3 regions of the Streptomyces sp. NPDC001530 genome follow, and region 2 is predicted to be linked to each of the others. Evidence: riboswitches for the same ligand, from Rfam matches in the RefSeq annotation. Region 2 holds a riboswitch; each other region holds the start of a gene.
The links. Region 2 has a riboswitch for S-adenosylmethionine ahead of ACFY0T_RS17625 (amino acid ABC transporter permease). Riboswitches for the same ligand answer to the same signal wherever they lie in the genome.
Positions count from the first base shown of each region.

Region 1 (9,921 bases), on a different contig from region 2:
AGAACAGGCCCGCGCCCACCCCGACGCGGTCCCCGCCCTCGCGGCCCTCGCCCCGAAGGTCGCCTCCGTCGCCGTGGTCACCGGCCGCCCGGCCGGCGTCGCGGTCCGGCACGGCGGCTTCGCGGGCGTACCGGGCCTGGAGCACCTGGTCGTCCTCGGCCACTACGGCGCCGAACGCTGGGACGCGGTGAGCGGCACGGTCAGCGCCCCCGCCCCGCACCCCGGCGTCGCCGCCGTCCGCGCCGAGCTGCCCGGGTTCCTCGACAAGATCGGCGCCTGGCAGGGCACGTGGATCGAGGAGAAGGGCCGCGCCGTCGCCGTGCACACTCGCCGCGCGAGCGACCCGCAGGCCGCGTTCGAGGCCCTGCGCGAGCCCCTCTCCGACCTGGCCACCCGGCACGGCCTGATCGTCGAACCGGGCCGCATGGTTCTGGAGCTCCGTCCCCCCGGCATGGACAAGGGCGTCGCCCTCCTGGAGTACGTCCGCGAGATCGGCGCCGAATCCGTCCTCTACGCCGGCGACGACCTGGGCGACCTGCCCGCCTTCGCCGCCGTCGACAAGCTTCGCTCGGACGGCATCCCCGGGCTCCTGGTCTGCAGCGGCAGCTCCGAGGTCGCCGAACTCGCCGACCGGGCCGACCTGGTGGTGGACGGCCCGCCCGGCGTCGTACGACTGCTGTCCGCGCTCGCGACTCAGCTGACGTAATCGAGCTTGGGGGAGGGTGGGCACAGACGAGAGCGCCGGGTGCCGTGCCGTCAGACTTCCAGCTCGCGCAACTGCTCCAGGAACCACTGCGCCGGAGGCAGCGCGGTCGCCGCGGCGGCGAGCCGTTTCGTACGCTCGGCCCGCTCCCCGAGCGGCATGCTCAGCGCCTCGTGCAGCGCGCGGGCGGTGCCGATCACGTCGTACGGATTCACCACCACCGCGTCCTCGCCCAGCTCCTCATACGCCCCCGCCTCCCGCGAGAGCACCAGTGCACACCCCTCGTCGGAGACGACCGGCACCTCCTTGGCGACGAGGTTCATGCCGTCCCGGATCGGGTTGACGAGGGCCACGTCGGCGAGCCGGTACGCGGCCAGGGAGCGGGCGAAGTCGTCCTTGACGTGCAGGATGACCGGGGTCCAACCCGGCGTCCCGTACTGGGAGTTGATGTCGTCCGCGGCCCGCTGCACCTCGGCCGTGTAGTCGCGGTAGACGGCGAGGTCCTGCCGGGACGGGTAGGCGAAGGCGACGTGTACGACCCGCTCGCGCCACTCGGGGTGGTCCTCCAGGAGCTGCCGATAGGCCAGCAGCCCGCGCACGATGTTCTTCGACAGCTCGGTCCGGTCGACGCGCACGATCGCCTTCCGGCCCTCGCCGATCTCCGCCCGCAGCACCGCCATGCGCTGGTCGACGTCCGATTCGTGGGAGCGCGCTCGCAGGAACTCGGCGTCCGCGCCGAGCCCGTGCACGCCGATCTGCGTGGTCCGCAGCGGCGGGCGCCCGGTCGGCGAGTGCTCGACGGACCGGCGCGGGTCACCGCTCGGCGAGGTCGGGAAGATCCGCTCGCGGTCCACCTCCCCGGCGCACCGCATGAAGGCCGACGCCCAGCGCCAGGTCAGGAACCCCAGCCGGTCGGCGCCCAGCATGCCCCACACCAGCTGCGCCCGGATGTCGTCCGGCAGCATCCGGAAGTACTCCTCCGGTGCCCACGGCGTGTGCGAGAAGTGCCCGATTCTCAGGTCGGGGCGCAGCTCGCGGAGCATCCCCGGCACCAGGCACAGGTGGTAGTCCTGGACGATCACCACCGCACGCTGGGCCGCCTCGTCGGCCAGCGCCTCGGCGAACGCGCGGTTGTACGCCTCGTACGAAGCCCACTGGCGGCGGAATTCGACGCCGAAGACCGGCTCCAGCGGTGTCTGGTACAGCATGTGGTGGACGAACCACAGCACGGAGTTCGCGATGCCGTTGTACGCGTCGGCGTGCACCTCGGCGTCGATGTCCAGCATCCGTACGCCGGTCTCGCCGACCCCGCGCCGCACCGCCTCGCGGTCCCCGGCGCCGAGCGCCGAGCACACCCACAGGGCGTCCGCGTCCGGCCCGATCGCCGACAGGCCCGAGACCAGCCCGCCGCCGCCGCGCCTGGCGTGCAGCGAGCCGTCCTCGTGTACCTCGTAGGTGATCGGGCCGCGGTTCGACGCGACCAGAATCCGATGGGCACCATGCGTGGAAGCCATACGCCTCAACCTAGCCCGGCCCGGAAACGCTCAAACGTACGGCCGAGGTCCGAACAGGCCGTATACGACCGCCCGGAGTCGGTCACTCCTTGTCGACGGCTATGCCACTCTGCGTGACTGATATTCGGCGATGTCCGCCATCGGAGGGCGTTCCTCCGTGTCGACGGAGTGCGTGCGCGGCTCGAAACCGTCCTCGCCCCGTTCGAACTGTGTGAGCGCGGGACGGATCATGTGGCCGCGCGCCAGCCGCAGCTGGGCCGTGCGATAGATCGCCGCGGCCATCCGGCCCAGCGCCTGCCCGTCCTGGTGGCGGTGCCTGCGGACGCCCACGTCGACCTGGGCCAGGGCGTCCAGGCCCACCAGGTGCAGGGCGTCGACGAGCATGCCCAGCTCGACGCCGTACCCGACGGGGAACGGGAGCTGCTCCAGCAGCGACCGCCGGGCCGCGTACTCGCCGCCGAGCGGCTGGACGAAGCCCGCGAGCTGCGGCCAGTGCATGTTCAGCAGGGGGCGCGCCATGAGTTCGGTGACGCGGCCACCCTGACCGGCGGCGGAGCCGAGCGGCCTGTCGTACATGGCCTTGACGAGGTCCACGCCCGGGTCGGTGAGCAGCGGGCCCACGATCCCGGAGACGAAGTCGGACGAGAACTCCTTGAGGTCCGCGTCGATGAAGCAGACGATGTCCCCGCTCGTCACGAGCAGTGACCGCCACAGGACCTCGCCCTTGCCGGGCACGGTCGGTATCCGCGGCAGGATCTCGTCCCGGTGCACGACGCGCGCGCCCGCGGCGGCGGCCACCTCGGAGGTGCGGTCCGTCGAGCCCGAGTCGACCACGACGATCTCGTCAACGAGGGGGACCTGTTGCATCAGATCGTGGCGGATGATCGCGACGATCTCGCCGACGGTCTCCTCCTCGTTGAGCGCGGGCAGCACGACACTGACCGTCGACCCTGTGGTGCGTTTGGCGGCCATGAGCTTGTGGAGCGGGCGATCGGTCACGGACCACGAGCGGGTGCTCAGCCAGCGCTCAACTTCTTCCAGCACAGTCTGCGGCTCCTTACTGTCTGATCACACACTCTCATCGGCGTGCCCGCCGCGGCAGCGGCAGATCGGATAGGGCCGTCTCGCGGTTCGGACGACTATCTCAACTGTCCTGGCCTTCGGTTACAGTCTTGAACAACGCGGATGACCATCGCATTGCGTAGATCATCCGCGTACAACCGAATACCGCTCATCCAGAGGGGCAGAGGGATACGGCCCGATGAAGCCCCGGCAACCCTCCAGCTGGTTCCTGTCACGCGGACGTGGCGAGGCTCCCGGCTAGGGAAGGTGCCAAATCCGTCTCACGGCGAAGTGCGTCGTGAGGAAGATGAGGAGAAAGGGCCTCGCCTCCATGGCTGCGCAGACAGTTGCCACCACCACGAACTCTGTCGATCTGGGTCCCGCCGCGGCGCTCTCATGCCGCGAATGCGGTCACCGCGTGCCCCTCGGCCCGGTCTTCGCCTGCGAGGAGTGTTTCGGCCCGCTGGAGATCGCGTACGACTTCTCGGCCTACGAAACCGAGGAACTCCGCAAGCGCATCGAAGCGGGCCCCGCGAACATCTGGCGTTACGCGCCGCTGCTCCCCGTCCCGGCGGACGTCGCCGAGAAGCCGAACATCAACCCCGGCTGGACCAAGCTCGTCAAGGCCGACAACCTGGCGCGCGAGCTGGGCGTCGACGCCGGCAAGCTCTTCGTCAAGGACGACTCCGGCAACCCGACGCACTCCTTCAAGGACCGCGTCGTCGCGCAGGCCATCGAGGCCGCCCGCGCCTTCGACTTCACCACTCTCTCCTGCTCCTCGACCGGCAACCTCGCCGGTGCCGTGGGTGCCGCCGCCGCCCGCGCCGGCTTCCGCTCCTGCGTGTTCATCCCGCACGACCTGGAGCAGGGCAAGGTCGTCATGGCCGCGATCTACGGCGGCGAGCTCGTCGGCATCGAGGGCAACTACGACGACGTGAACCGCTTCTGCTCCGAGCTGATCGGCGACCCGGCCGGCGAGGGCTGGGGCTTCGTCAACGTCAACCTGCGGCCGTACTACGCGGAGGGCTCCAAGACCCTCGCGTACGAGATCTGCGAGCAGCTCGGCTGGCAGCTCCCGGACCAGCTGGTCGTGCCGATCGCCTCCGGCTCCCAGCTCACCAAGGTCGACAAGGGTCTGCAGGAGCTGATCAAGCTCGGCCTCGTCGAGGACAAGCCGTACAAGATCTTCGGTGCCCAGGCCGAGGGCTGCTCGCCGGTGTCCGTCGCCTACAAGGCCGGGCACGACGTCGTACGCCCCCAGAAGCCGAACACCATCGCCAAGTCGCTCGCCATCGGCAACCCGGCCGACGGGCCGTACGTGCTGGACATCGCGCGCCGTACGGGCGGTGCGGTGGAGGATGTGACCGACGAGCAGATCGTCGACGCCATCAAGCTCCTCGCGCGCACGGAGGGCATCTTCGCCGAAACCGCAGGTGGCGTGACCGTCGGCGTCACACGCAAGCTGATCGAGAACAGGCTGCTCGACCCGACGCTGACGACCGTCGTCCTCAACACCGGTGACGGTCTCAAGACGTTGGACGCGGTGGCCGGCACGGGGCTCACCGCGACGATCCGGCCCAACCTGGACTCTTTCCGGGAAGCCGGCCTCGCGTAAGGACCGTTCTCCATCTGCGGGCCGGTGGGGGCTGGTCGCGCCCGCGCGGCGGAGCCGCATATTCAGCAGAGCCCCGCGCCCCTTACGGGGCGCTGTACCTGACCGGAGGTCATCACCCATGAGCGTCAACGTCCGTATCCCCACCATCCTGCGCACCTACACCGGCGGTCAGGCCGAGGTGAGCGCCGAGGGTGCGACCCTCGCCGAGGTCATCGCCGATCTGGAGAAGAACCACACGGGTATCGCCGCGCGTGTCCTGGACGACCAGGGCAAGCTGCGCCGCTTCGTCAACGTGTACGTCAACGACGACGACGTCCGGTTCGAGCAGGGCCTGGAGACGGCGACGCCGGACGGTGCGGGCGTCTCGATCATCCCCGCCGTCGCCGGAGGCTGACCACCAGTCACAGTGCGGGCGGTTGCTGACCCGGCTTCCAGCACGAAGAGTTCACCGAATTGCCCCCTCCGTGAGAGAAACGGAGGGGGCAATTCTGCATGGTTGAGCGGGGTACAGTTGGGGAACCTGCTTCGCCTTTCATGCCGGGCGCATATGAGTACCTGCCGGGCGCCCGACTAGAAGCAGCCAAAGTGCCCCGCCTTTTTGAGCCGTTTATGGCATATACGGGGCCCGACTTGCCCTGAATCCTTGCGAATTCTCCGCATATTCCCGATCGGCTGTGCCCAGAATTCTCGTCCGATTGACCTGTTGCAGACGGCAGTTGGACAGATACATTCAGCCGCGGTCGACGCGTTCCGGCGCACACCCCCAACCGTTGGGGGGTGAGGTCTGACCCGGATCCGCGAAGTGTGGATCTGTGCAAGGGCCAGTAATAGGGGAGTTAGGCATGGCTCAGGGCACCGTCAAGTGGTTCAACGCGGAGAAGGGGTACGGCTTCATCGCGGTCGACGGTGGTGCGGACGTCTTCGTGCACTACAGCGCGATTCAGATGGACGGCTACCGCACCCTTGAAGAGGGTCAGCGAGTGGAGTTCGAGATCTCGCAGGGCCAGAAGGGTCCGCAGGCGGACATGGTCAAGCTCGCCGTCTGATCCCGGCGCGAACGGCCACCGACGCACTCACGCCGAGGGGCCCGCATCCCACCAGGGATGCGGGCCCCTCGTGCGTTCCCGGGCCGACCCCTCAACGAGCTCGCTGCGCGAGCGCACCTTGCGCCCACCCGTCGCCCGACCACCACCCCTCAACGAGCTCGCTGCGCGAGCGCACCTTGCACTCGACGGGGTCGAGTGCTAATCATTGGCGTTAGCACTCTCCGAGTGAGAGTGACAGAACTTGGATCGGGCCGGTGAGGTCCGCAGGCCGGTGGGGCAAGGAACCACAAGGCTTGCAGGCCGTCCGTCGCGGGCGCGGGCACGATCCGGAGCAATCCACCCCGTCCGGGAGGACCACTTCACATGGCCAAGATCATCGCGTTCGACGAGGAGGCGCGGCGAGGCCTCGAGCGCGGCATGAACCAGCTCGCGGACGCCGTCAAGGTGACCCTCGGCCCCAAGGGCCGCAACGTCGTCCTCGAGAAGAAGTGGGGCGCCCCCACGATCACCAACGACGGTGTCTCCATCGCCAAGGAGATCGAGCTCGAGGACCCGTACGAGAAGATCGGCGCCGAGCTGGTCAAGGAGGTCGCGAAGAAGACGGACGACGTCGCCGGTGACGGCACGACGACCGCGACCGTCCTGGCCCAGGCGCTGGTCCGCGAGGGCCTTCGCAACGTCGCCGCCGGTGCCAACCCGATGGCCCTCAAGCGCGGTATCGAGAAGGCCGTCGAGGCCGTCTCCGCCGCTCTGCTGGAGCAGGCGAAGGATGTCGAGACCAAGGAGCAGATCGCTTCCACGGCCTCCATCTCCGCCGCCGACACCCAGATCGGCGAGCTCATCGCCGAGGCCATGGACAAGGTCGGCAAGGAAGGCGTCATCACCGTCGAGGAGTCCCAGACCTTCGGTCTGGAGCTGGAGCTCACCGAGGGTATGCGCTTCGACAAGGGCTACATCTCGGCGTACTTCGCCACCGACATGGAGCGTATGGAGGCCGTCCTCGACGACCCGTACATCCTGATCGCCAACTCGAAGATCAGCAACGTCAAGGACCTGCTGCCGCTCCTCGAGAAGGTCATGCAGTCCGGCAAGCCGCTGCTGATCATCGCCGAGGACGTCGAGGGCGAGGCCCTGTCGACCCTGGTCGTCAACAAGATCCGTGGCACCTTCAAGTCTGTTGCCGTCAAGGCCCCGGGCTTCGGTGACCGCCGCAAGGCCATGCTCGGCGACATCGCCATCCTCACGGGCGGCGAGGTCATCTCCGAGGAGGTCGGCCTCAAGCTGGAGAACGCGGGTCTGGACCTGCTGGGCCGCGCCCGCAAGGTCGTCATCACCAAGGACGAGACCACGATCGTCGACGGCGCCGGCTCCGCCGACCAGGTCGCCGGCCGGGTCAACCAGATCCGCGCCGAGATCGAGAACTCGGACTCGGACTACGACCGCGAGAAGCTCCAGGAGCGCCTGGCGAAGCTGGCCGGCGGCGTGGCCGTCATCAAGGCCGGTGCCGCCACCGAGGTCGAGCTCAAGGAGCGCAAGCACCGCATCGAGGACGCCGTTCGCAACGCGAAGGCGGCCGTCGAGGAGGGCATCGTCGCCGGTGGTGGCGTCGCTCTCATCCAGGCTTCCGCCGTGTTCGAGAAGCTCGAGCTCGAAGGTGACGAGGCGACCGGCGCCAACGCCGTGAAGCTCGCCCTGGAGGCCCCGCTCAAGCAGATCGCCGTCAACGGTGGTCTCGAGGGTGGCGTCGTCGTCGAGAAGGTGCGCAACCTTCAGGTCGGCCACGGTCTGAACGCCGCGACCGGTGAGTACGTCGACATGATCGCCGAGGGCATCATCGACCCGGCGAAGGTGACCCGCTCTGCCCTGCAGAACGCCGCCTCCATCGCCGCGCTGTTCCTCACCACCGAGGCCGTCATCGCCGACAAGCCGGAGAAGGCCTCCGCGGCCGCTCCGGGCGGCATGCCGGGCGGTGACATGGACTTCTGATCGACCTCTGGTTGATCACTGTCCTTACGTTCCGAGGGCGGTACCCCCACTCCCAGGGGGTGCCGCCCTCGGGCGTGTTCGGGGTCAGGGGCGCAGCAGGGGCCATGGGCGGGCGTGGTCCGGATCACAGAAGGGGGCGTGGGGCGGCGGAATGCCCTGGCGGGCGGGGCGGTTGACGTTGACAGACGGTTTGATGCATGTGCACATACTGCACGGAATCCCCATGCGCCGTCTGCTCGATGTCTGACCGACCTCTCCGAGGAGCCCCCTTCGTGACTGCCACCGCCGCCTCGCGCGCAGCCGAGATCCTGTCCCGCCCCGTGACCCTGAACGGCCTGACCGTCCCCAACCGCATCGCGATGGCCCCGATGACCCGGATGTTCTCGCCGGGCGGCATACCGGGGGAGGACGTCGTCGGGTACTACGCCCGCCGCGCCGCCGCGGGCGTCGGTCTGATCGTCACCGAGGGCACGTACGTCGGCCACGACTCGGCAGGGCAGAGCGACCGCGTCCCGCGCTTCCACGGCGAGGAGCAGCTGGCGGGCTGGGCGAAGGTCGCCGACGCCGTGCACGCGGCGGGCGGCGCGATCGTGCCGCAGCTGTGGCACATCGGCATGGTGCGCAGCGCGGGCGAGCCGCCGTTCGCGGACGCCCCCGCGGTCGGCCCGTCGGGCCTGCGCATCAACGGCACCGCCGGTGAGGGCAAGGAGATGACCCAGGCCGACCTGGACGACGTCATCGCGGCGTTCGCCGAGGCCGCGGCCGCCGCCGAGCGCATCGGCTTCGACGGCGTCGAACTCCACGGCGCCCACGGCTACCTCATCGACCAGTTCCTGTGGGCGGGCACCAACCGTCGTACCGACGCGTACGGCGGCGACCCGGTGGCCCGTACGAAGTTCGCGGCGGAGATCGTCGCCGCCGTGCGCGCGGCGGTCTCCCCGGAGTTCCCCGTCCTCTTCCGCTACTCGCAGTGGAAGCAGGAGGCGTACGACGCCCGGCTCGCCGAGACGCCGGAGGAGCTGGAGTCCATCCTGACCCCGCTCGCCGCGGCCGGAGTGGACGCCTTCCACGCCTCCACCCGCCGCTACTGGCTCCCGGAGTTCGACGGCTCGGACCTGAACCTGGCCGGCTGGACGAAGAAGCTGACCGGCAAGCCCGCCATCACCGTCGGCTCGGTCGGCCTGGACGGCGACTTCATCAAGGCCTTCCAGGGCGAGGGCGCGCCGGTGGCCGGCCTCGACAACCTCCTCGACCGCCTGGAGAGCGACGAGTTCGACATGGTCGCGGTCGGGCGTGCGCTGCTGCAGGACCCGGAGTGGGCGGCGAAGGTTCTCGACGGACGGTTCGCGGACCTGGCGGCGTACGACCCGGCGGCGCTCCGCACCCTCAGCTGACCTCGGGGGTTTTCGCCCCCACCCATTCCCGTACCCCGGGGGCTGCGCCCGCCAGACCCCCCTGGGTTTGACTTTCGGGTGCGGACGGGTGGGGGCTCCCCCTGGATCGGCTAGAGGTTGCCCATTGGTTCGATGTCGATTCTTACCGGGGTGCCCCAGATGCGTAGGACCTCGTAGTCCGTGAATTCGTGGACCAAGCGGTAGGCCATTCCGGGGCGGGGGGTGCGGCGCTCGGCGGCGAGGTAGCGCTCGGCCTCGTGGCGGTCTCGGCGGGGGGTGCCGCAGAGCTGCCACGCCTGGCCGTTCCAGACCTCCGGGAGCCAGCGCTGCTGGGGCTGGGGGCGGTCGCCGCGCAGGCCGTAGCGGGACTTGGTGCGCTCGGGGGCTTCCTCGGGGCCGGTGGTGGTGCGGCCGTGCGCGTACGCGTCGTTGACCTCGGAGCGGCGGGCGGCGCGGCGGCGGGTCTCGCAGAGCAGGCAGAGGTCGGCGGCGCCCTCGTCGACGGGGCCGCCTGGATGCTCCGAGCAGCGGGTCGTGGGCGCGGCCGTCGTCACCGTCTCGTCGAGCAGGTCCAGGGCCCGCTTCAGGTCGGCCTTGACCT
Region 1 is NZ_JBIAVS010000018.1:200,842-210,762, reverse strand. Features, by position in the region: gene otsB (trehalose-phosphatase) at 1-706, shown strand, start outside; gene ACFY0T_RS34080 (trehalose-6-phosphate synthase) at 757-2,217, opposite strand; gene ACFY0T_RS34075 (glucosyl-3-phosphoglycerate synthase) at 2,317-3,261, opposite strand; SAM riboswitch class I at 3,446-3,593, shown strand; gene thrC (threonine synthase) at 3,611-4,894, shown strand; gene ACFY0T_RS34065 (MoaD/ThiS family protein) at 5,013-5,288, shown strand; gene ACFY0T_RS34060 (cold-shock protein) at 5,737-5,940, shown strand; gene groL (chaperonin GroEL) at 6,304-7,926, shown strand; gene ACFY0T_RS34050 (NADH:flavin oxidoreductase) at 8,166-9,320, shown strand; gene ACFY0T_RS34045 (hypothetical protein) at 9,431-9,921, opposite strand, start outside.
Region 1: it holds a riboswitch for S-adenosylmethionine, as region 2 does, so the genes downstream of both, thrC (threonine synthase) here and ACFY0T_RS17625 (amino acid ABC transporter permease) in region 2, are expected to answer to the same signal.

Region 2 (9,921 bases):
GGCGGAGGGGCGATGGTGGACATGGGTGTCGGATCTCCGTGGCGGTAACGGGGCGACTTCGGCGGGCTCAGGGCCGCCGGCCCCCACAGCGGGCCGGCGATCCGTCATGAAGGTGCGGGTGCTCAGGAGTTGTCGAGTGGCAGCCCGGGCGGGTTGACCTGGGAAGTGCTGACGGCCTCGTTGGAGAGGTTCCAGGCGGACAGCCACTTGGCGTACTGGCCGCTCTTGATCAGGTGGTTGATCGCGTCGGCGATCGGCTTGGCCAGCCCGCTGTCCTTCTTCGTGGTCGCCGCGATCAGGCCCTGCAGCGACGCGCCGGCACCGGAGAACGTGCCCGCGCTGCGCGTCGGGTTGGGCGACTTGGCGGTCTGTGTGACGTGGTAGGCGACACCGGGATTGGCGGCGAAGTACGCGTCGATCTTCCCGCCGGTCAGCGCCAGGTAGGTGCTGTTCTTGCTCGCGAAGTGCTTGACGGTGAGCTGCTTGCCCTCCTTCTCGAGCTTGGTCTGCCACTCGAGAAGGATCTTCTCCTGGTTGGTGCCGTTGTCGACGGCCACGGTCTTGCCGGCGAGGTTCTCGTAGTCGCCGTCGAAGTTCCACGTGCTCTTCTTGAGCACCTCGAAGCCGACGTTGTCCTTCCGGTAGGAGGCGAAGTCGTACTTCTTCTTGCGCTCCTCGGTGTCGGTGATGTTGGCGAAGGCGACGTCGACCTTGCCGCTGTCGATGCCGACGAACATGTTCTCCCAGGTGGAGTTCCTCAGCTCCGGCTTCAGGCCGAGGACCGCGGCGACCAGACGACCGAAGTCGGGTTCCGCTCCGGTGAGGGTCTTCTGGTCCGAGCCGACGTACGCGAGGGGCGGGAAGCCGTCGGGCAGGGCGCCGACGCCGATCTCCAGCTTGCCGCTCTTGCGGACCGACGCGGGCAGCTCGGCGCTGATCGACTTCACCTCGGAGACCTTCAACTTGGTCTGCTCGGCGGCCCCGTTGGACAGCTGTCCCACGGTCACCGTGCCCGCGGCGTCGGTCGTGGTGGCGGCGTCGCTGTCGCCCCCGCAGGCGGCGAGCCCGGCGGCCAGTGAGGCAACGGCGGTCGCCGCGGTGATACCGCGTATCAGGCTGCGTCGAGAGAAGTGCGTAGGCATGGCTGTCCTTGTCGCTGGAGGAGGGCGTGACTGCGGTGAAGAGGTTGTGACTGCGGTGAAGTGGCAGAAGGGAGGCGCCGGTCAGAGCACCTTGCTGAGGAAGTCCCGGGTCCGCTCGTGCTGCGGGTGGTCCAACACCTGTGCGGGCGAGCCCTGTTCGACGATGCGACCGCCGTCGATGAAAACGATCCGGTCGGCGACCTCGCGGGCGAAGCCGATCTCGTGCGTGACGATGACGAGGGTGGTGCCGCTGGTCGCCAGGTCCTTGATGACGGCCAGGACCTCGCCGACCAGTTCGGGGTCGAGTGCCGAGGTGGGCTCGTCGAACAGGATGATCCCTGGGCGCAGCGCGAGGGCGCGGGCGATGGCCACGCGCTGCTGCTGGCCGCCGGACAGCTGGCGCGGGTAGGCGCCGGTCTTCTCGACCAGGCCCACGCGGCTGAGCAGTTCGCGTGCCAGCTCCTGGGCCTCGGGCTTGGTCAGCTTGCCGGTGGCCACGGGCGCGGCGGCCACGTTGTCGAGGACGGTCAGGTGCGGGAAGAGGTTGAAGTTCTGGAAGACGAAGCCGATCCGGCCGCGCTGGGTCAGGATGGCTCGCTCGCTGAGTTCCTTGAGACGCTCACCGTGCCGTCGTACGCCGATCAACTCGCCGTTGACGCTGACGTATCCGACCTCGGGTTTCTCCAGGTGGTTGATCACCCGCAACAGCGTCGACTTGCCGGAGCCGGACGGGCCGAGGATGACGGTGACCTCGCCGGGCCGCACCGTCAGGTCGACGCCGTCGAGCACCCGGTGGGCGCCGTACCACTTGTGCACGTCGTGGACCTCAAGGGCGGCGGGACGCGCGTCGAGGGTCTGGGCGGTGGTCATACGGCGGCCTCCTTGCGCAGCCGGGCCCGCAGATCACCGAGGCCGGTCCGCACCTTCTGCAGTGGCGTCGGCGGCAGGGTGCGCGTCGCGCCCCGGGCGAAGTACCGCTCGACGTAGAACTGGACGACGGACACGGCACTCGTGAGGATCAGGTACCAGACGGTGGCGACCAGCAGCAGCGGCACGATGTCGCCGGGATAGGTGCTGCCCATCGTCTGCACCGAGCCGAACAGATCGAGCAGCGACACGTAGAACACCAGGGATGTGCCCTTGATCAGGCCGATCAGCTGGTTGACGTAGTTCGGGGTGATGGACCTGAGGGCCTGCGGGAAGACGATCCGGGTGAACTGGTACGTCTTCGGCAGGCCGAGCGCGGCGGCCGCCTCGTGCTGGCCCTGGTCGACGGAGAGGATTCCCCCGCGGACGACCTCGGCCGCGTACGCCGCCTCGTTGAGGCTGAGGCCGATGACGGCGACCGTCATGTCGGTGGCGAGCCGTGACTCGTCGAAGGTGACGAAGGCCGGCCCGAACGGCACACCGAGGCTCAACGTCTTGTACAGGGCGCTGAAGTTGTAGAGGAAGATCAGGACGACGATCAGCGGTACGGAGCGGAACAGCCACGTGTACACCCAGCTCGCCGCACGCAGCACCGGACTCCCGGAGAGCCTCGCGAGGGCGAGCAGCACCCCGCCGAGCAGTCCCAACACCGCGCTGAGCGCGGCCACTTCGAGGGTGATGACGAGGCCGTCGAGGATGGTGGGGCGCAGGAACCAGTAGCGGAAGCGGTCCCACTGGTAGAAGGGGTTCGTGGCCAGGCCGTGGATGATCTGGGCGACCAGGACCAGCACGACAGCCGTGGTGATCCAGCGGCCCGGCCTGCGCAGCGGCAGCACGCGTTGGGCGGTGAGCGGCTTCGCCGGGGAGTCGGCGGGCGGTGCCTCGGCAAGGGACACGGCGGCGCCAGGGGGTTCACTCATGAGGGCTCCAGCGGAGTCGGACACCCCGGTGCGGCGTACGCGACGGCACCGCAGCACAACGAGGAAGGCCGCGGATGACGAAGAACGGGAAGACGCCGGTACCGGGGGCTGGGCGGGCAGAGGGCACACCGCGGCGGCGGTGCGCGTCAGGGATTCAGAACGCCGTCAGCCTTGACAGCGGGCACAGCCCGAAGCGGTACACAGGGCACTGTTGACGCGGAGCAGATCGACACAGCGGTTCGCGCACAGCAGGACGCAGCCGCGGGGCCGCCGTGCGGCCTTCCAAGCTGCGTCCATCGCCGTCTCCGTCACTGTTGCCGCCCGTGGGCGGCTCGCGCTTACCGAAAGTCTTCCGGTCCGGTCGTCACCTGGGGCACCCCACCGCGTCGCGAGGGTTGCCGGCCAGCGAGCCAGGGCTTTTTCGCTGACACTCATGACCGATCTGCGGCGTAAGTTAGGCACGCGCGGAAACCAATGTCAACGTGTTCCGGCCCGGATGACCACCTGGTGAGACCGCGTACAGGCGTCCTTGACGCCTTCGGGGAGCGCGCCGACACTGGCGGGGACGGTCACGATTGTCAGCGCCTCGTCCCCGCGGATTCTCCCGCGCGACGCGGTCATCGGCCCCGGCCCGCTGACAGGCAACCCTTCCACCGCGACGGGGTGCCCCGGGTGACGACCGGGTCCCGCCGGTGCGGCGGGGCAAGCGCGGTCTCGCAACTCGCGGGCCCTGGAGGCGGACCGGTGGGAATGCCCAGGAACTACCTGACGAGACGTCTGCACATCGACTTGTTGCGGGTCTCCAGCGCGTACTAGTCCGGCCGCTTCGTGCCGGTACGCAAGCGCAGTCACTCCGTTCCGCCGCTGCCGCCCACGAGGCGGCCGGGGCTTCGTCGTTCCCATGGAGAGTCATGCCCAAGACAGTTTCGCGCGCCTCGAACACAGGCACCGCAGGCACGTGCGCCACCAGCGCCGCCACCACCAGCTCGCACGCGCCAAGTGCAGGCACCTGCTCCTCAACCTCTCCCGCCCCGAGCCCAGTTGATTCTCCGTCAAGCGCTCGCCCCTGGGGCGCCGGACCGTCCGTGTCCACTCGCCCGCACGCCATCCGCAGCCGTATCGGCGTCGGCGCCGCCGGTGGTTTCTACCCGGCCCCGCACCGCTATCAGCTGTATCTCTCCGAAGGCTGTCCGCGCTCGCTGCGCCTGGCCATCACCCTCGACCTGCTCGGCCTCAAGGACTCGGTCACCACCACGACCCTGGCGCTCCCCGCCGAAACACCTGACGCGTTCGCCTCGCTGCGCCGCGCCTACGAGGCCACCTGGCACCACTACGAGGGCCCGCTGACCGCGCCCGCGCTGTGCGACCGCTGGAGCGGACGCATCGTCAGCAATCACACCCCCGACATCCTTCGTGACCTCGCGGACCTACCGAGGGGCCACGACGGAACCTGCGCCCCCGCGCTGCACCCGCCGGCCCTCGCCGCGGACATCGACGCCCTGCGCGAACTCCTCGACCGGGACGTGACATCGACCGCACGGCCGGAGGCCCGATCGGCGACGCTGGATGTACTGGACTGTCAACTCGCCACTTGTACCTACGTCTTGAGCGAGGAGCTGACAGCGGCGGACGTGGACCTCTGGGTGGCACTCACCCACCTCGACACAACCGACCCCCTCTCCCGGCACAGCCGCCTCCGCGACTACGTGCGCCGCCTCGGCGAGCATCCTGCCTTCCAGGGCGCCGGGTGCGTACGTCCTGACGGTCACCGCGGCGGCGCTCGCGGAAATACTTGACGGAGGTTGTCAGGTATTCAGCCCAAGGTGGGGTGCACAGAAGACAGTGAACCGGCGCCGGAGGCCTCTCCGTCCGTCCGCGCGTGCCGGTGTCCTGAGCAGGAGGTTGGGCATGGCGCAGCACGCGGTCGCATTCGAGGTGGTCGGTCCCTGGTCACTGGACGCGAGCCGGGAGTTCTGGGAGGAGTTCGCTCCGCTGGGGCCGGCCGCGGCGGCGGGTGCCGACGGGGCGCTGCGCACGGTCTTCCACGCCGACGCCGACTGGCGCCGTGTCGCCGCGGAGGTCACCCAGTACGGCACCACGGCGCACGTCGTGGTGACCGGCGACGGCGACCTGGACGCCGCCGCCGAGCAGGTGCGCCGCTTCCTGTCCCTGGACATCGACGCCCGCGGCTGGCCCGCGGTCGCCGAGCGCGACCCCGTGATCGCAAAGGTCCAGGCCCGCTGGCCCGGCCTGCGCCCGTGCGGCTTCCACTCGCCGTACGAGGCCGCTGCCTGGGCGGTGTTGACCCAGCGCACGGGGATGACCTCGGCCAGGCGTATGCGCGCCGAACTCGTCGCCCGCTACGGCACCGGCGGCGCGTTCCCCTCCCCCGAGGCCCTGCTCGGCCTGGACGTCGAACTGCCCTGGCGCAAGACCGAGTACCTGCACTCCGTGGCGTACGCCGCGCTCGACGGGCTCCTCGACGGGGCCTGGCTGCGCACCCTGAACCCCCAGGAGGCGGTGCGCCAGGTCCAGCAGGTCAAGGGGCTGGGCGTTTTCTCCGCCGAGCTCGTCGTCATACGCGGCGCGGGCCACCCGGACACCCTGCCGAGCCAGGAACGCCGGCTGGAGGCGGAGATCACCGAGCAGTACGGCCCCGGCCACCACCTCACCGAGGTCTCCGAGAACTGGCGGCCCTACCGCGCATGGGCCGCGCTGCACCTCCGCGTCCTGCGCGCCGAGCGCATGGGCCCGGCCGACGTCCGCCCCGCTCACACCCCCGCGTAAGGCGGCGGAAAACGTCGCGCCCGTCGGTCAGTCGGCGACGGTGATGACGATCTTGCCGCGGGCGGTACGGGAGGCCAGTGTGGCCAGGCCTTCGGCCGAACGCTCCAGCGGCAGGACGGTGTTGACATCGGCCTTGAGCGTGCCGGCGGCCAGCTGCTCGGCGAGCGGGGCGATGACCTGGCGCACCGGGCCTCCGTTGACGTTGGCGCCGGTGAGGCCCGCGGCGGCGAGCACCCGCTCGTCCGCGGCACCGAGGGTGGAGGAGACCTTGCCGCCCTTGCGGACCACGTCCAGCGGCAGGCCGTCCGCGCTGTGCGAGACGAGGTCGATGAGGGCGTCGACGCCCTCGGGGTACGCGACGCGCACCTGGTCGGCGACATCGCCGGTGGTGTAGTCGACGACCGTGGTGGCCCCCAGGCCGATGAGCCGGTCGGTGTCGCTGGGCCGGGCGGTGGCGACGACGGTGACGCCGCGCGCGGCGAGCAGCTGGACCGCGTACGTGCCGACCCCTCCCCCGGCGCCGACGACCAGCACGCTCTGGCCGGACTCGGCGGCCACAGCATCGACCGCGGCAAGCGCGGTCGCACCGGCCAGCGGCAGGGCCGCGGCGGTGGTGAAGTCGATCCCGGCGGGCTTGAGGGCGACGGCGGCCGCGGGCAGGACCGCGTACTCGGCGACCGTCCCGGCCTGGATCGGCGGGGCCAGCAGGATGTGCCCGAAGACCTCGTCGCCGGGCTTCACATGGTCGACGCCGGCGCCGACCGACTCCACCACACCGGCCGCGTCCCGGCCGACGACCAGTGGGTACTCGTGCGGCATCATCTCCGCCATCATCCCGGCGGCCAGCACGTTGTCGATGGCGTTGAGCGAGGCGGCCTTCACCTTGATCAGGACGGTGCCCTCGCCGGGCACCGGCACGGGCAGGTCGGACACCTCGGGCTGCTGCCCGGCGGCGGGAACGTTCAGTGCGCGCATGATGTGCCTCCAGAGATGAGGGGAGAAATAGGAAGAAGAGTACGAAAAGAAGGGGGTGGGTGGCGGGTACCGCGCCGCCCGCGTATGGGATGGCGTACGAGCCTCTCAAGACGTACGAGCCGAGGCGGCCCCAGCCCGCCAGGACGGACGCGATGTCCGGCGCAGCTGGGAGGATCAGGCCGAGCGCCCCCAGGACCTCGGCCGCCCCGATCCCCGTACGCCTGCTCGCCCAGGCCGGAGTGGCCCAGCGGCCGAGTACCCATAGTGCGAGGTTCGGCCACGGCAGGCCGAAGAAGAGCTCGTCGCCTCGTCGGACTCCACGAGCCGTTCGAGGCTCGCGCTGATCCGCGCAGCCACTCTGTCCGCCACCTGCGCATCACGACACCGGACCACGCTCGCAATCCGTAACCTGCGGCGACCGCGAACGAACATCAACTGGCTAGACTACGCACCCTCGTACACGCGATCCCGCCACGTACGAGCAAAGCCGTTCCCGAAGGGTTTCGACGCTTGATAGCCATCGAAGATGTCAGCAAGCGATACGCCGACGGCACGGTGGCCGTCGATCGCCTGTCCCTCCAGATACCGAACCACTCCATCACCGTTCTCGTCGGACCCTCGGGCTGCGGCAAGACCACCACGCTGCGCATGATCAACCGCATGGTCGAGCCGAGCAGCGGCACGATCCGGGTCAACGGCGAGGACATCCTGCGCCAGCCGGTCAACGCCCTGCGCCGTTCCATGGGTTACGTCATCCAGAACGCGGGTCTCTTCCAGCACCGCACGGTCCTCGACAACATCGCCACGGTGCCGCGGCTGCTCGGCTGGTCCAAGCAGCGGGCCCGCGCCCGTGCCGCCGAGCTCATGGAGCGGGTCGGTCTCGACCCGGGCATGGCCCGCCGCTATCCGTACCAACTGTCCGGCGGCCAGCAGCAGCGTGTCGGCGTCGCCCGCGCGCTGGCGTCGGACCCGCCGATCCTGCTCATGGACGAGCCGTTCTCCGCGGTCGACCCGGTCGTCCGCCGGGGCCTCCAGGAGGAGTTGCTCCGCATCCAGGGCGAACTCGGCAAGGCGATCGTGTTCGTCACCCATGACATGGACGAGGCCATCACGATCGGCGACCGCATCGCCGTGATGCGCACCGGCGGCCACCTGGCCCAATTCGCCGCCCCCGACGAGTTGTTGTCGTCGCCCGCCGACTCGTTCGTGGAGGAGTTCCTGGGCGCCGACCGGGGTATCCGCGGTCTGTCGTTCCTGTCCACCCGCGAGCTCGCACTCGACCGCTCCCGGGTCTTCCCGGTCGGCTCCGACTGGCAGGAGATCGCCGGTCGGGGCGGAGAGCGGTCGTCGGTGCTGGTGACCGACGCCGGCGGCAAGCCGCTGGGCTGGGCGGACCTCAGCGTGTGGGGCGGTGACGTTCAGGCTCTGGAGCCGTACGGGCAGAGCTTCGAGGTGGGCCGGGACTCGCTGCGGGTCGCGCTGGACCGGGCGGTGCTGTCGCCCACCGGCCAGGCGGTCGCCGTGGACGGGGCGGGGCAGGTGCTGGGCGTCGCCGACCAGGAGACGATCGCGGCGGCGATCCGCGTGGCCCGGCAGCGACGGGCCGCGGACTCCCCACAGGGCCCGTCGGACTCCCCGCAGGGCCCGTCCCACCTGAAGGCCGCGCGATGAACGGCTTCTTCGACATTCCGAGCGACCTCCAGAACAGCTATCTCGGTCTGATCTCCTGGCACATGCAGGAGGCCCTGATCCCGGTGCTGGTCGGTCTGCTGCTGGCGCTGCCCATCGGCCTGCTGTGCGTCCGGTTCAACTGGCTCTACCCGCCGGTCCTTTGGGTCACCACGGTGCTGTACGCGATCCCGTCGCTCGCCTTCTTCGTGGTGCTCATCGACTACACGGGGCTGAGCCGGCTCACCGTGATGATCCCGCTGTGCCTGTACAGCCTGGTGATCCTCGTCCCCGCGGTCGTCGACGGCATCCGCTCGGTCCCCGAGGAGACGAACGCCGCCGCTGCGGCGATGGGCATCGGTCCCGGCCGCCGCTACCTCCAGGTCCAACTCCCCATCGCCGTACCGGCGATCATGGCCGGACTGCGGGTGGCGACCGCCTCCAGCATCAGCCTGGTCAGCGTCGGCGCGCTGATCGGCAACCAGGGGGCGCTCGGCAATCTGCTGACCACCGCGATGCTGTACCACCGGCCGGTCCTCGCGGTGAACTCGGTGGTGACCACCGCCGTCCTCGCGGTGCTGGTCGACGCCCTGCTGGTGCTGCTGCGCCGGGTGCTCACCCCCTGGCAGCCGCCGTCCAGCCGCAGGACCAAGGGCCGTACGGCCACGATCGCGGCCACCGCCCGCACCCCGGAGAGCGTGTCGTGAACGTACTCAATTTCATCCAGTCGTTCTTCAGCGACGGCTCCCACTGGCACGGCTACGACGGCATCCCGCAGCGCGTCTGGGAGCACCTCCAGTACTCCACCGGGGCCCTCGCGATCGCCGCGGCCATCGGTCTGCCCATCGGCCTGGTCACCGGACACACCGGCCGCGGCGGCAACGCGCTGGCCTTCGTGTCGGCGGGGGCCCGGGCCCTGCCGACCTTCGGGCTGCTGGTGCTGATGTTCGTCTGGCTCGGGCTCGGCATCCTGCCTGTGATGATCCCGCTCGTGGTACTGGCGGTCCCCCCAGTGCTCATCACCACCTACGAGGCGATCCGCACCGTGGACCCCTCCCCCGTGGACGCCGCCCGCGGCATGGGCATGTCGGAGGGGAAGATCCTGTTCCAGGTCGAGGTCCCGGCGGCGTTGCCACTGATCCTCAGCGGACTGCGCTCGGCGGCGATCCAGATCGTGTCGACGGCGACGATCGCGGCCTATGTGAGCCTCGGCGGGGTCGGCCGCTACATCGTGGACGGCCTCTACCAGCGCAACTACGAGAAGGTGGTGGGCGGGGCCACCCTCACCGCCGTGCTCGCCCTGCTCGTCCTGGTGCTCTTCTGGGCCGTGGCCCGGCTGGCGGTGTCCCCGGGAGTGCGCAGGCGCCGGGCGGCCTGACGGCCGTATCGAAGGGGGACGGGTCCTGGGCCCGTCCCCGCTTCACCGCTCGGCTGTGGCCAGCGCGTGCTCGAGGACGACGAGGAGCGCGTCCCGTACGGAGCCGCGTTCGCGCGCGTCGAAC
Region 2 is NZ_JBIAVS010000008.1:67,894-77,814, reverse strand. Features, by position in the region: gene ACFY0T_RS17640 (GNAT family N-acetyltransferase) at 1-23, opposite strand, end outside; gene ACFY0T_RS17635 (ABC transporter substrate-binding protein) at 123-1,142, opposite strand; gene ACFY0T_RS17630 (amino acid ABC transporter ATP-binding protein) at 1,224-2,012, opposite strand; gene ACFY0T_RS17625 (amino acid ABC transporter permease) at 2,009-2,989, opposite strand; SAM riboswitch class IV at 3,319-3,428, opposite strand; SAM riboswitch class IV at 3,557-3,704, shown strand; gene ACFY0T_RS17620 (cell envelope biogenesis protein OmpA) at 4,075-4,785, shown strand; gene ACFY0T_RS17615 (DNA-3-methyladenine glycosylase family protein) at 4,898-5,776, shown strand; gene ACFY0T_RS17610 (NADP-dependent oxidoreductase) at 5,804-6,751, opposite strand; gene ACFY0T_RS17605 (ABC transporter ATP-binding protein) at 7,262-8,422, shown strand; gene ACFY0T_RS17600 (ABC transporter permease) at 8,419-9,126, shown strand; gene ACFY0T_RS17595 (ABC transporter permease) at 9,123-9,797, shown strand; partial or broken gene ACFY0T_RS17590 (ATP/GTP-binding protein) at 9,840-9,921, opposite strand, start outside.

Region 3 (9,921 bases), on a different contig from region 2:
ACGCAGACGGCGAAACCGGCGACGCTTGCGCCCCGGTCGAAGCCGGACGGTGCAAGGCGGCGATGGGACCCCACGGGTAGCCGCTCTCCCTTCCGCTGACGGTGGTCCCCCGGAGTTGGGGGAAACGCGCCAGACAGTAGCCGTGCGACTACGCACCGGCCAAAGACCTCCGCGGGCACACTAAAGCGACGCCCCGCCGGAGACGCAGGTCACCGACGGGGCGTGGGGTCAGCGGGAGTTGCCGCAATTCGCCCGTTTGGGCGGCGCTGCGAGGGGTCCCCTCAACAGCTGTGCGTCAGATGCGGACGCCGAACTGGAAGGGCATGTTGCCGATCGACTCGTAGCGGACGACCGTTCCGGTGCGCGGGGCGTGCAGTACCTGGCCGTTGCCCGCGTAGAGACCGACGTGGTGCTGGTCGCTGTAGAAGATGACCAGGTCGCCGACCTGCAGGTCGCTCTGCGAGTAGATGCGCGTACCGGCGTTGGCCTGCGCCTGCGAGGTGCGCGGGATGGAGACACCGGCCTGGGCGTAGGCCCAGGACGTCAGGCCCGAGCAGTCGAAGGAGGAGGGACCGGAGGCGCCGTAGACGTACGGCGAGCCGATCTTGCTCTGCGCGGCGGAGAACGCGGCGCCGGCGCGCCCGGAGGCGGCCTTGCTGTTGCCGAGGTCGACGCGCTCGCTGGCCCGGGTGGCGCGTTCCTGCTCGGCGGCCGCGAGAGCCGCCTTCTCCTGCGCCGTCAGGGTGTTGAGGAGCTTCTGCGCCGCGCCGAGCTTGCTCTGGACTTCCTTCTTCTTCTTGGCCAGCTCCGCCCGGGTGTCGGCGAGGTCCTTGAGCTTGTCGGAGGCTTCCTTGCGCTGCTGGGCGAGCGAGCGCTGCTTCTCCTGGACCTTCTTCAGCGCCTCGACCTGCTGAGCGCTCAGCTGGTCCATCGTGGACGCCTTGTCGAGATAGTCGTCCGGGTCGGAGGAGAGGAAGAGCGCCACGGAGGGGTCGATGCCACCGGTGCGGTACTGGGCGCTGGCCATGGAACCGAGGCCGTCGCGCAGGTCGTTGAGCTCTTCCTGGCCGCGGGCGACGTTGTCCTGCAGGGCGCTGATCTGCTTCTGCAGCTTCTCCTGCTTCTCCTTGGCCCCGTCGAGCTTCTCGGTGGCCTGCTCGGCCTCCTCGTAGAGCTTGTCGACCTTGGCCTTGACCTCGTCCTTGCTCGGCTTCTCGCTCGGCGCGGCGTTGGCGGCGTTCGCGCTGAGGGCCACGGCAGCGGCGGCGGCGGTGGTGAGCACGGTCACACGGGTGCGGCTCGGCTGCTTGGGTCGACGGTGGGACGCCACGAAGGCGAGCTCCTTCTTCCTCCAGCCGCCTGCCGATTGCGCCGACGGGCGGTGCCCCTCCGCCGTCACTCCCAATGAGTGATCACCCGAGCGGAGGTTCGAGGCCTGACCCTAGTGACCCTCTCGTGATCAGTTCAAATCCTCATAGGAAAAATCTCGGTCACCGAGCGCATTCTTTGCCGACAACTCACATGCAGTGATGCGGGCTTGACACTACGTTGCGTGAAGGTCTTGCCAATTCGGGCATCACGCCCGGATGTTGCGCATGGGACTTACGTTCCCTATGAGACGTACAGTCCAGATGGTCAACCGAGCGAGATGCGCTCGACTAGCCCCGCGAAAAACGCTTGAGAAGCACCGCCGAAGCGACCGGCCGCGCACCCGCCTTGGCGATGCCGTCGGCCACCTCACGGTCGGTGGAGGCGACGATGACCGGCCGCCCCGGCGGCTCGGCACGCACCAGCTGACGGATCAACTCATCGGCGGTGACACCGGGTTTGGAGAACAGCACCCGCACTCCGCGCGGCGGCGCGAGCAGCACGGGAGCCGCCAGCTCGGCCCCGTCGAAGACACAGGTCACCTCGGCGCCGGTCTGCGCGGCGAGCTGCGAGAGCTGCCCGAGGAGCCGCAGGCGCTGCTTCTCGAGCGGCATCTGCGGATAGCCGGTCTTGGTGACGTTGTAGCCGTCGACGACCAGATGGGCCTGCGGCAGCGCGAGGAGCTGGTCGAGGATCGCCGGATCATTTTCGGACAGGGCGCGGGCGGCGATGTCTTTTGGCGTCATCCGTCCCGGTTCGACCGCATCGACGGTCTCGGCGGGCCGTACGGACACGGGCGGCAACGCCAGCTCCCGCCGCAGCCCTTGAGCGGCGTCCAGCACGGTGTCGAGCAGCAGCCGTACGCGCATGTCCTCGACGCTGCGTCCCTCGCGCGCCGCTCGCCGCGTCGCCTCGAGGGTCGCCTCGGCCTCCCCCAGCCGCGCCTTGAGCCGCCGCGTCTCGCTCTCGGCGGCGGACACCTGGGCCTGCCCCTCCGCCCGCACGGCGTCCATCTCGCCGCGCATCTTGCGCAGTGCGGCCTCGCCGCGTTTGACGTCGCTGAGGGCGCCGCGGAGCTTGCGGTGCAGCGATTCGGCTTCCTTCTTGGCCGATTCCAGCTCCGTGCGCAGCCGTTCGGTCTCGGCCTTCGTCTGGCCGCGGGCCTGCGCGAGCTCCTCACGCAGCCGCTCCAGCTCGGCCCGGTTCTCCTCGTCGGCGCGCTCGGCGTCCGCCCGCAGGGCCTCCTCGCCCGCGGCGGTCACCAGCTTCACCCAGCCCGTGGGGCGCAGCACATAGGCCGCGGCCGCCACGTCCAGCGGGTCCGCGGCCGGGGGCGGCGCGCCCGAGTCGAGGGCACCGGTGAGCTCCGGCTGCGCCTCTCTCAGCTTCTCGGCGATGCGCTGTCTGAAGAGAGGGTCCGTCTCCAGCGCCGCAGCCATGGCGTTACCGGCGAACTTCGCCCGCCGGTTGGGGGCGAACCGGGCGTACTGCCGCAATTGGGTAGGCAGTTCACCAACGGTCAGCCCACCGAAACCATCGGAGACAATCTGGACGACTCTTCTCCGCACACCATCGGGCAGCGGACGGTCGAGCACCTCAGCGGCGCCGTCGTCCGGCTCCCCGCCTGTGGTCTCCACCATCCGTCACCCCAATGCCTGTGCGGGGCCCGCTCCCTCAGGAGCCGGCGCCCGGCCTGTCCACGAGTTCCACCTGATCCACCGCGTTGCACCAGCGGCAGCGGACCGACTCGATGGTCTCACTGACCACCTCGCGCTCTTCGACCTTCGGCTCACCGGCCAGGTCGAGGTGCACATACTCGACGACCTTCGACGAGCGGGTCACGTCGAAACGCGTGAGGTTGCCGCAGAGCGTGCAGCGCCAGCGAGTCTTGGCGTCCGGCAGGGGAACCGTCATGTGGCAGTCGCTTTCCTTCTAGTGTCCGTCCAGCGCCAGTCTCCCTGGTGCATGTGGCTCGTAACCCTACGGCCTGGCGGGTACCCGACGCTCGGCTGTCCACAGCGGCGAGGCGGTCTGTCCGCATGGCTCCCGTTACGCCATGCTCTGCACCATGATCAGCAACTGGAGTACGACGGTCGGCAGAGCGATCCGGGGACAGTCGGCGCCGGTGACATACGGCCTGATCGCCCTCTGCTGTCTGATCTTCGTGATCGGCCCGGCGGCGGGCCTCAATCCGGTGTACGGCAGCGGGGACGAACTACTGGTCGCCCAGCGGGCCTACTTCCGGCGCTGGGGCGTGGTGCCCACCGAGCTCTTCGAGGGCGCGCCCCGCGCGGCGCTCACTCCCGCCACGGCCCTGTTCATCCACGGCAGCTGGCTCCACCTCCTCGGCAACATGCTCTTCTTCTACGTCTTCGGGGCGATGGCCGAGGAACGCATGGGCCACGTGCAGTTCGCCCTCTTCTACGTGGGGTGCGGCTATCTCGCCCTGCTGGGCTACGCCGCCGCGAACGCCTCCTCGCAACAGTCCCTGGTCGGCGCGTCCGGGGCGATCTCCGCGATCCTCGGCGCGTTCCTGTACCTGTTCCCCAAGGCCCGGGTGACCAGTCTCTTCCCGTTCCTCTTCTTCCTGCCGCTGCGCTTCCCGGCCTGGGTGGTGCTGCCCTTCTGGGTGACCCTGCAGTGGCTCGCGGCGGGCCGCGACACATCGGGCCCCGGCGTCGCCTATCTGGCCCACCTGGTGGGCTTCTCGGCCGGCTTCCTCTACGCATCGGTCCGATTCGGCCGTACGACTAGAGTGAAGGCCCCAGCGACGGCCGCCCCCGAGGGAGAGAACCAACCGTGATCACCGCGATCGTCCTCATCAAGACCAGCGTGGACCGGATCCCCGAGATCGCCGAGTCGATCGCCGCGCTGGACAGCGTCAGCGAGGTCTTCTCCGTCACCGGCACGTACGACTTGATCGCCATGGTCCGCGTCAAGGCCCACGAAGACCTCGCGGACGTCATCCCGGGCCGCATCAGCAAGATCCCCGGCGTCGAGGCCACCGACACCCACGTCGCCTTCCGCACCTACTCCCAACACGACCTGGAAGCGGCCTTCGCCATCGGCCTGGACGGCTGAATTCGCCCCCGCCGCCCCTACCCATTCCCACCCCTGGGGGCTGCCGCCCCCAGACCCCCGCTTCGACCTGAACGGCCCCGTCCTCAAACGCCGGACAGGCTGAACAGACAGAACAGGTCCGCTCCGACGGTTGAGGAGCCGGAACCAGGCAGGGCTCCGGGGGAAGCTGCGGGGCGGGCTCCGAACCAAAGCCTCCGTCGCGTCCAGGGCGAAGCCCTCGGCCACGAGTACGAGGCAGGCGCACCGCAGTCAGGGCACAGGGGCCAGCGCCCACCCCACAGGGCCAGGGGCGGCGCCCTGGACAGGGGCCAGAGGCGGAGTCCCGGACAGCGGCCAGAGGCGGAGCCCTGGACAGGAGCCAGAGGCGGAGCCCTGGACAGGAGCCAGAGGCGGAGCCCTGGACAGGAGCCAGAGGCGGAGCCCTGGACAGGAGCCAGAGGCGGAGTCCTGGACAGGAGCCAGAGGCGAGTCCCGAGGGGGGACAGCGCCCCCGACGAGGTCCAAGGACGTAGCCGCGCGCAGGGGTCAGGGGCGGAGCCCCCGGCGGGTCAGGGGCGGAGCCCCGGGCGGGGACGGGGGCGGAGCCCCGGGCGGGTCAAGGACGGAGCCCCGAGGGGGCCCTGGGGGCGGAGCCCCGTGCGGGAAAGTCCAGAGGGCGGCGCCCCCTCGCCGAGTCTGGGGCGGCGCCCCTCACGGGGTCTGGGGCAGCGCCCACTCGCCGGGGCTGGGGCAGTGCCCCCTCGCGGGGTCTGGGGCGGAGCCCCAGGTGGAGGGGACGGGTAGGGGCGGCGGGGGCGAAAGACCCACCCGCCCGAGCCCCCACCCACCTGCGGTCGGGTCAGACCGCCGGGACGCAGCGGCCGTCCTCCGTGCGGTAGTTCCACTTCGCGCCGTCCCGTACGAGTTCCTTCACGGCGGTCACGAAGCGCTGGACGTGCTCGTCGGGAGTGCCCGCGCCGAAGCTGACGCGGATGGCGTTGAGGGACTTCTCGCCGGGCGCGGCCTCGGGGGCGCCGCACTCGCCCTGGGTCCCCGGGTCGCTGCCGAGGAGGGTGCGCACCAGCGGGTGGGCGCAGAAGAGGCCATCCCGGACCCCGATGCCGTACTCAGCGGAGAGCGCGGCGGCGAAGTGCGAGCTGTTCCACCCCTCGACGACGAAGGAGATGACGCCGACGCGCGGCGCGTCGTCACCGAAGAGGGAGAGGACCCGCACCTCGGGCACCTCGGCCAGCCCCGCGCGGACCGTGTCGATCAGGTGCTGCTCCCGGGCGACGAGCCCCTCGAAGCCGGCCTCCGCCAGCGCCTTGCAGGCCGACGCGATCGAGTAGGCGCCGATCACGTTCGGCGACCCGGCCTCGTGCCGCGCCGCACTCTCGTGCCACTCCACGTCCACGCCACCATCCGTACGCCGCGCGACCTTCCGGCTCGCACCGCCGCCCGCGAGGTACGGCTCGGCCTCGCGCAGCCAGTCGGAGCGGCCCGCGAGGACACCGGAGCCGAAGGGCGCGTACAGCTTGTGGCCGGAGAAGGCGACCCAGTCGACGTCCAGGTCGCGGACGGACACCGGGTGATGCGGGGCCAGCTGCGCGGCGTCGAGGACGATACGCGCGCCGTGCGCGTGCGCGGCCGCGGCGAGCTCCCGCACCGGCCACAGCTCACCGGTGACGTTCGAGGCCCCGGTGACGCAGACGAGGGCCGGCCCGTACGGGTCGCGGTCGGCGAGCGCGCGCTCCAGCGTCGCGACGGCCTCGTCAGGCGTGCGCGGGGCGTTCAGGTACGTCACCCGGGCATCCCGCCACGGCAGCAGCGAGGCGTGGTGCTCGGTCTCGAAGACGAAGACCTGGCAGTCGGCCGGAAGGGTGGCGGCGAGCAGGTTGAGTGAGTCGGTGGTGGACCGGGTGAAGATCACCTGGTCGCCCTCGCGGCAGTCCAGGAACTCGGCGACGGTCTTGCGAGCGTTCTCGAACAGGTCGGTGGACAGCTGCGACAGGTACCCGGCACCGCGGTGCACGCTGCCGTAGTACGGGGCGTATGCGGCCACGTCGTCCCACACCCGCTGCAGGGCCGGGGCACTGGCGGCGTAGTCGAGCGCGGCGTAGGTGACCTCGCCACCGGTGACGAGCGGGACGGTGACATCTCGCCCCAGGACGGGCAGAGGGGCACAAACGGTCTGGTCGGCGGCAGCGGTGAAGACAGACATGGCGAGCTCCTGTGAGAGGCAGAAGGAATCACCGCGCGAGCGGGTACCGGGTACACCGGGATCGGGTACACCGGAATACGGCTCAGCGCGGGAAGGGTGGAAAGGGGGTATGCGGAGGCGGGGCTCTACGCCCTATCGCATTCGCTTGCTCACAGAAGGCTCCCTCGAACGACCAGGACCCCTGGTACCGCGCTTATTTGAAAGCGTGCGAGGGGTCCGCGCTTGCCGTAGACCTCGCTGCCTACGGCCTGGTCTTCACCCGGGGCACCCCGCCACGGACGGAGGGTTGCCGGACAGCCGGCCGGGGCCTGATGGCTGTCGCTCATGACCTGGTACAGCATCTTGCCAGAAGATCTTCGACGCGCAAGGCGCAGTCCAGGATCCGGACTGCGCCTCGCGTCACCTCACGTACGGCCTCGGAGCCGACGTACGGCTCAATGGGCTCGGAGTCGGCGTACGGCTCATGCGTTGGTGGCCGCCACCCACCGCTCCAGCGTCCTCTTCGCCGCCCCGGAGTCGATGGCCTCCGCCGCCTTCGCCATGCCCGCGCGGATCTGGTCCACCAGCGGCGCGTCGCCCGGCGACAGCGCCACCAGGGCCGCCGCCGAGTTCAGCAGCACCGCGTCCCGTACGGGCCCGGTCTCGCCGTTCAGCAGTCGACGGGCCACGTCCGCGTTGTACGACGCGTCGGCGCCGCGCAGGGCCTCCACAGGGACGAGGTCGATACCGACGTCGCGCGGATCGAAGCGCTCCTCGGTCACCTTGCCGTCGCGGACGACCCAGACCTTGGACGTCGACGTGGTGGTCAGCTCGTCGAGGCCGTCGTCGCCGCGGAAGACCAGCGAGGAGTTGCCGCGCTCGGCGAAGACGCCCGCCACGATCGGCGCCATGCGCAGATCCGCGACCCCGACCGCCTGCGCCCGCACCCGCGCCGGATTCGTCAGCGGCCCGAGGACATTGAACGTCGTCCGGATCCCCAACTGACCCCGCGCCGCCGCCACATGACGCAGCGCCGGATGGAACTTCACCGCGAAGCAGAAGGTGATCCCGGCCTCCTCGGCCACCTCGGCGACCCGCTTCAGGGGCAGCTCGAGGTTGACGCCGAGCTTCTCCAGGACGTCCGAGGCACCGGAGGCCGAGGACGCCGCACGGTTGCCGTGCTTGACGACCTTGGCGCCGGTCCCGGCCACCACGATCGCCGACATCGTGGAGATGTTGACGGTCTTCGCGCCGTCGCCGCCCGTACCGACGATGTCGACGGTCGGCCCCGGCACCTCGATCACATTGGCGTGCTCGTACATCGTCCGGACGAGCCCGGAGATCTCCTCGACCGTCTCGCCCTTGGCCCGCAGCGCCACCGCGAAACCGGCGATCTGCGCGTCCGTCGCCTCGCCGCGCATGATGCGGTCCATCGCCCAGGCCGTGTCGTCCGCGCTCTGGTCACGGCCGTCGAGCAGGCCGTTCAGCACCTGGGGCCAGGAACGGCCCGCCGCGGTGTCGCCTCCAGCGGGGTTCACAGCGCTCATAAGCCGCTCCTGGTTCAGTCCCGGAAAGGGACTCCTTATAGGGATGGGAACACCCTATCCAGCCCGGGAGACGGCAAAGAGCCCCGTCCATGCAATGGACGGGGCTCCAGCCGTGGCGATCAATAAGGACCGATCAGAGGATCAGTGGTGGCCGTGGCCGCTCGTGATCTCCTTGTACTCCTCGACCGTGGGCTTGGGGATCTGGTTGTTCTCCCCGTAGAAGCCCTTGCTGAGCTTGGCGCGCAGCCGCTGCGTGCCCGTGACCTTGCGCTCGACACCGTTCTCGTCGACCGTCGGGCCGATCTCGGCCGGCAGGTACTGCTCGTGCGCCGTGAGGGCGTGCAGCGACGACTGCGGCAGCGGCTCGTGGACCTCGATGAACTCACCGTGCGGCAGGCGCTTGATGATGCCCGACTCGCGGCCGTGCAGCACCTTGTCCCGGTCGCGGCGCTGGAGGCCGAGGCAGATCCGCTTGGTGATGAGGAACGCGAGGACCGGTCCGACGAAGAAGAAGATCCGCACGAACCAGGTGACCGTGTTGATCGACAGGTGGAAGTGCGTGGCCCACAGGTCGTTGCCGCCACCGATCAGCAGCCCCATGTACAGGGTGATCCACGCGACGCCGATGCCGGTACGCGTCGGGGCGTTGCGCGGGCGGTCCAGGATGTGGTGCTCGCGCTTGTCGCCGGTGATCCAGGACTCGATGAACGGGTAGACCGCGATCGCGACCAGGACCAGCGGGAAGATCATCAGCGGGATGAACACACCCAGGACGAGCGTGTGACCCCAGAGGTTGACCTCCCAGCCCGGCATGAAGCGGATCAGGCCCTCGGAGAAGCCCATGTACCAGTCGGGCTGGGCGCCGGTGGACACCTGGTCCGGACGGTAGGGGCCCATGGCCCAGATCGGGTTGATCTGAGCGACCGCCGCGATGGCCGCGATGGCACCGAAGACCAGGAAGAAGAAGCCTCCGGCCTTGGCCATGTAGACCGGAAGGAGCGGCATGCCGACGACGTTCTTGTTGGTCCGTCCGGGGCCCGCGAACTGCGTGTGCTTGTGGTAGAAGACCAGGATCAGGTGGCCGACCACCAGGCCGAGCATGATGCCCGGCAGCAGCAGGATGTGGACCGAGTAGAAGCGGGCCACGAAGTCGCCGCCCGGGAACTCTCCGCCGAAGAGGAAGAACGACAGGTACGTGCCGACGATCGGCACGGACAGGACCGCGCCCTCCATGAAGCGGACACCGGTGCCGGAGAGCAGGTCGTCCGGGAGCGAGTAACCGGTGAAGCCGGTGAACATGCCCAGGACGAACAGCAGGAAGCCGAACAGCCAGTTGACCTCACGCGGCTTGCGGAACGCACCCGTGAAGAACACGCGCATCATGTGCACGAACATGCCGGCGAGGAAGATCAGCGCCGCCCAGTGGTGGATCTGCCGGATCAGCAGACCACCGCGCACATCGAAGGAGATGTGCATGGTCGAGTTGAACGCCTCGGACATCAGCTGGCCCTGCAGCGGGATGTAGCTGCCGTGGTACTCCACCTCGTTCATCGACGGGTGGAAGAACAGCGTCAGATACACACCCGTGAGGATGATGATGATGAAGCTGTAGAGGCAGACCTCACCCAACATGAACGACCAGTGGTCGGGGAAGATCTTGCGCATGTTGGACTTGGCCAGGGAGTAGATCCCCAGACGGCCGTCGGCCCAGTCGGCCACCCGCTCGCCGGCGGGCGCCTTCTCGCG
Region 3 is NZ_JBIAVS010000019.1:46,196-56,116, reverse strand. Features, by position in the region: gene ACFY0T_RS34455 (NlpC/P60 family protein) at 1-74, opposite strand, end outside; gene ACFY0T_RS34450 (NlpC/P60 family protein) at 296-1,330, opposite strand; gene ACFY0T_RS34445 (NYN domain-containing protein) at 1,659-3,008, opposite strand; gene ACFY0T_RS34440 (hypothetical protein) at 3,043-3,282, opposite strand; gene ACFY0T_RS34435 (rhomboid family intramembrane serine protease) at 3,437-4,171, shown strand; gene ACFY0T_RS34430 (Lrp/AsnC family transcriptional regulator) at 4,168-4,449, shown strand; gene ACFY0T_RS34425 (aminotransferase class V-fold PLP-dependent enzyme) at 5,288-6,649, opposite strand; SAM riboswitch class IV at 6,863-6,979, opposite strand; gene trpD (anthranilate phosphoribosyltransferase) at 7,111-8,175, opposite strand; gene ACFY0T_RS34415 (cytochrome bc complex cytochrome b subunit) at 8,317-9,921, opposite strand, start outside.
Region 3: it holds a riboswitch for S-adenosylmethionine, as region 2 does, so the genes downstream of both, ACFY0T_RS34425 (aminotransferase class V-fold PLP-dependent enzyme) here and ACFY0T_RS17625 (amino acid ABC transporter permease) in region 2, are expected to answer to the same signal.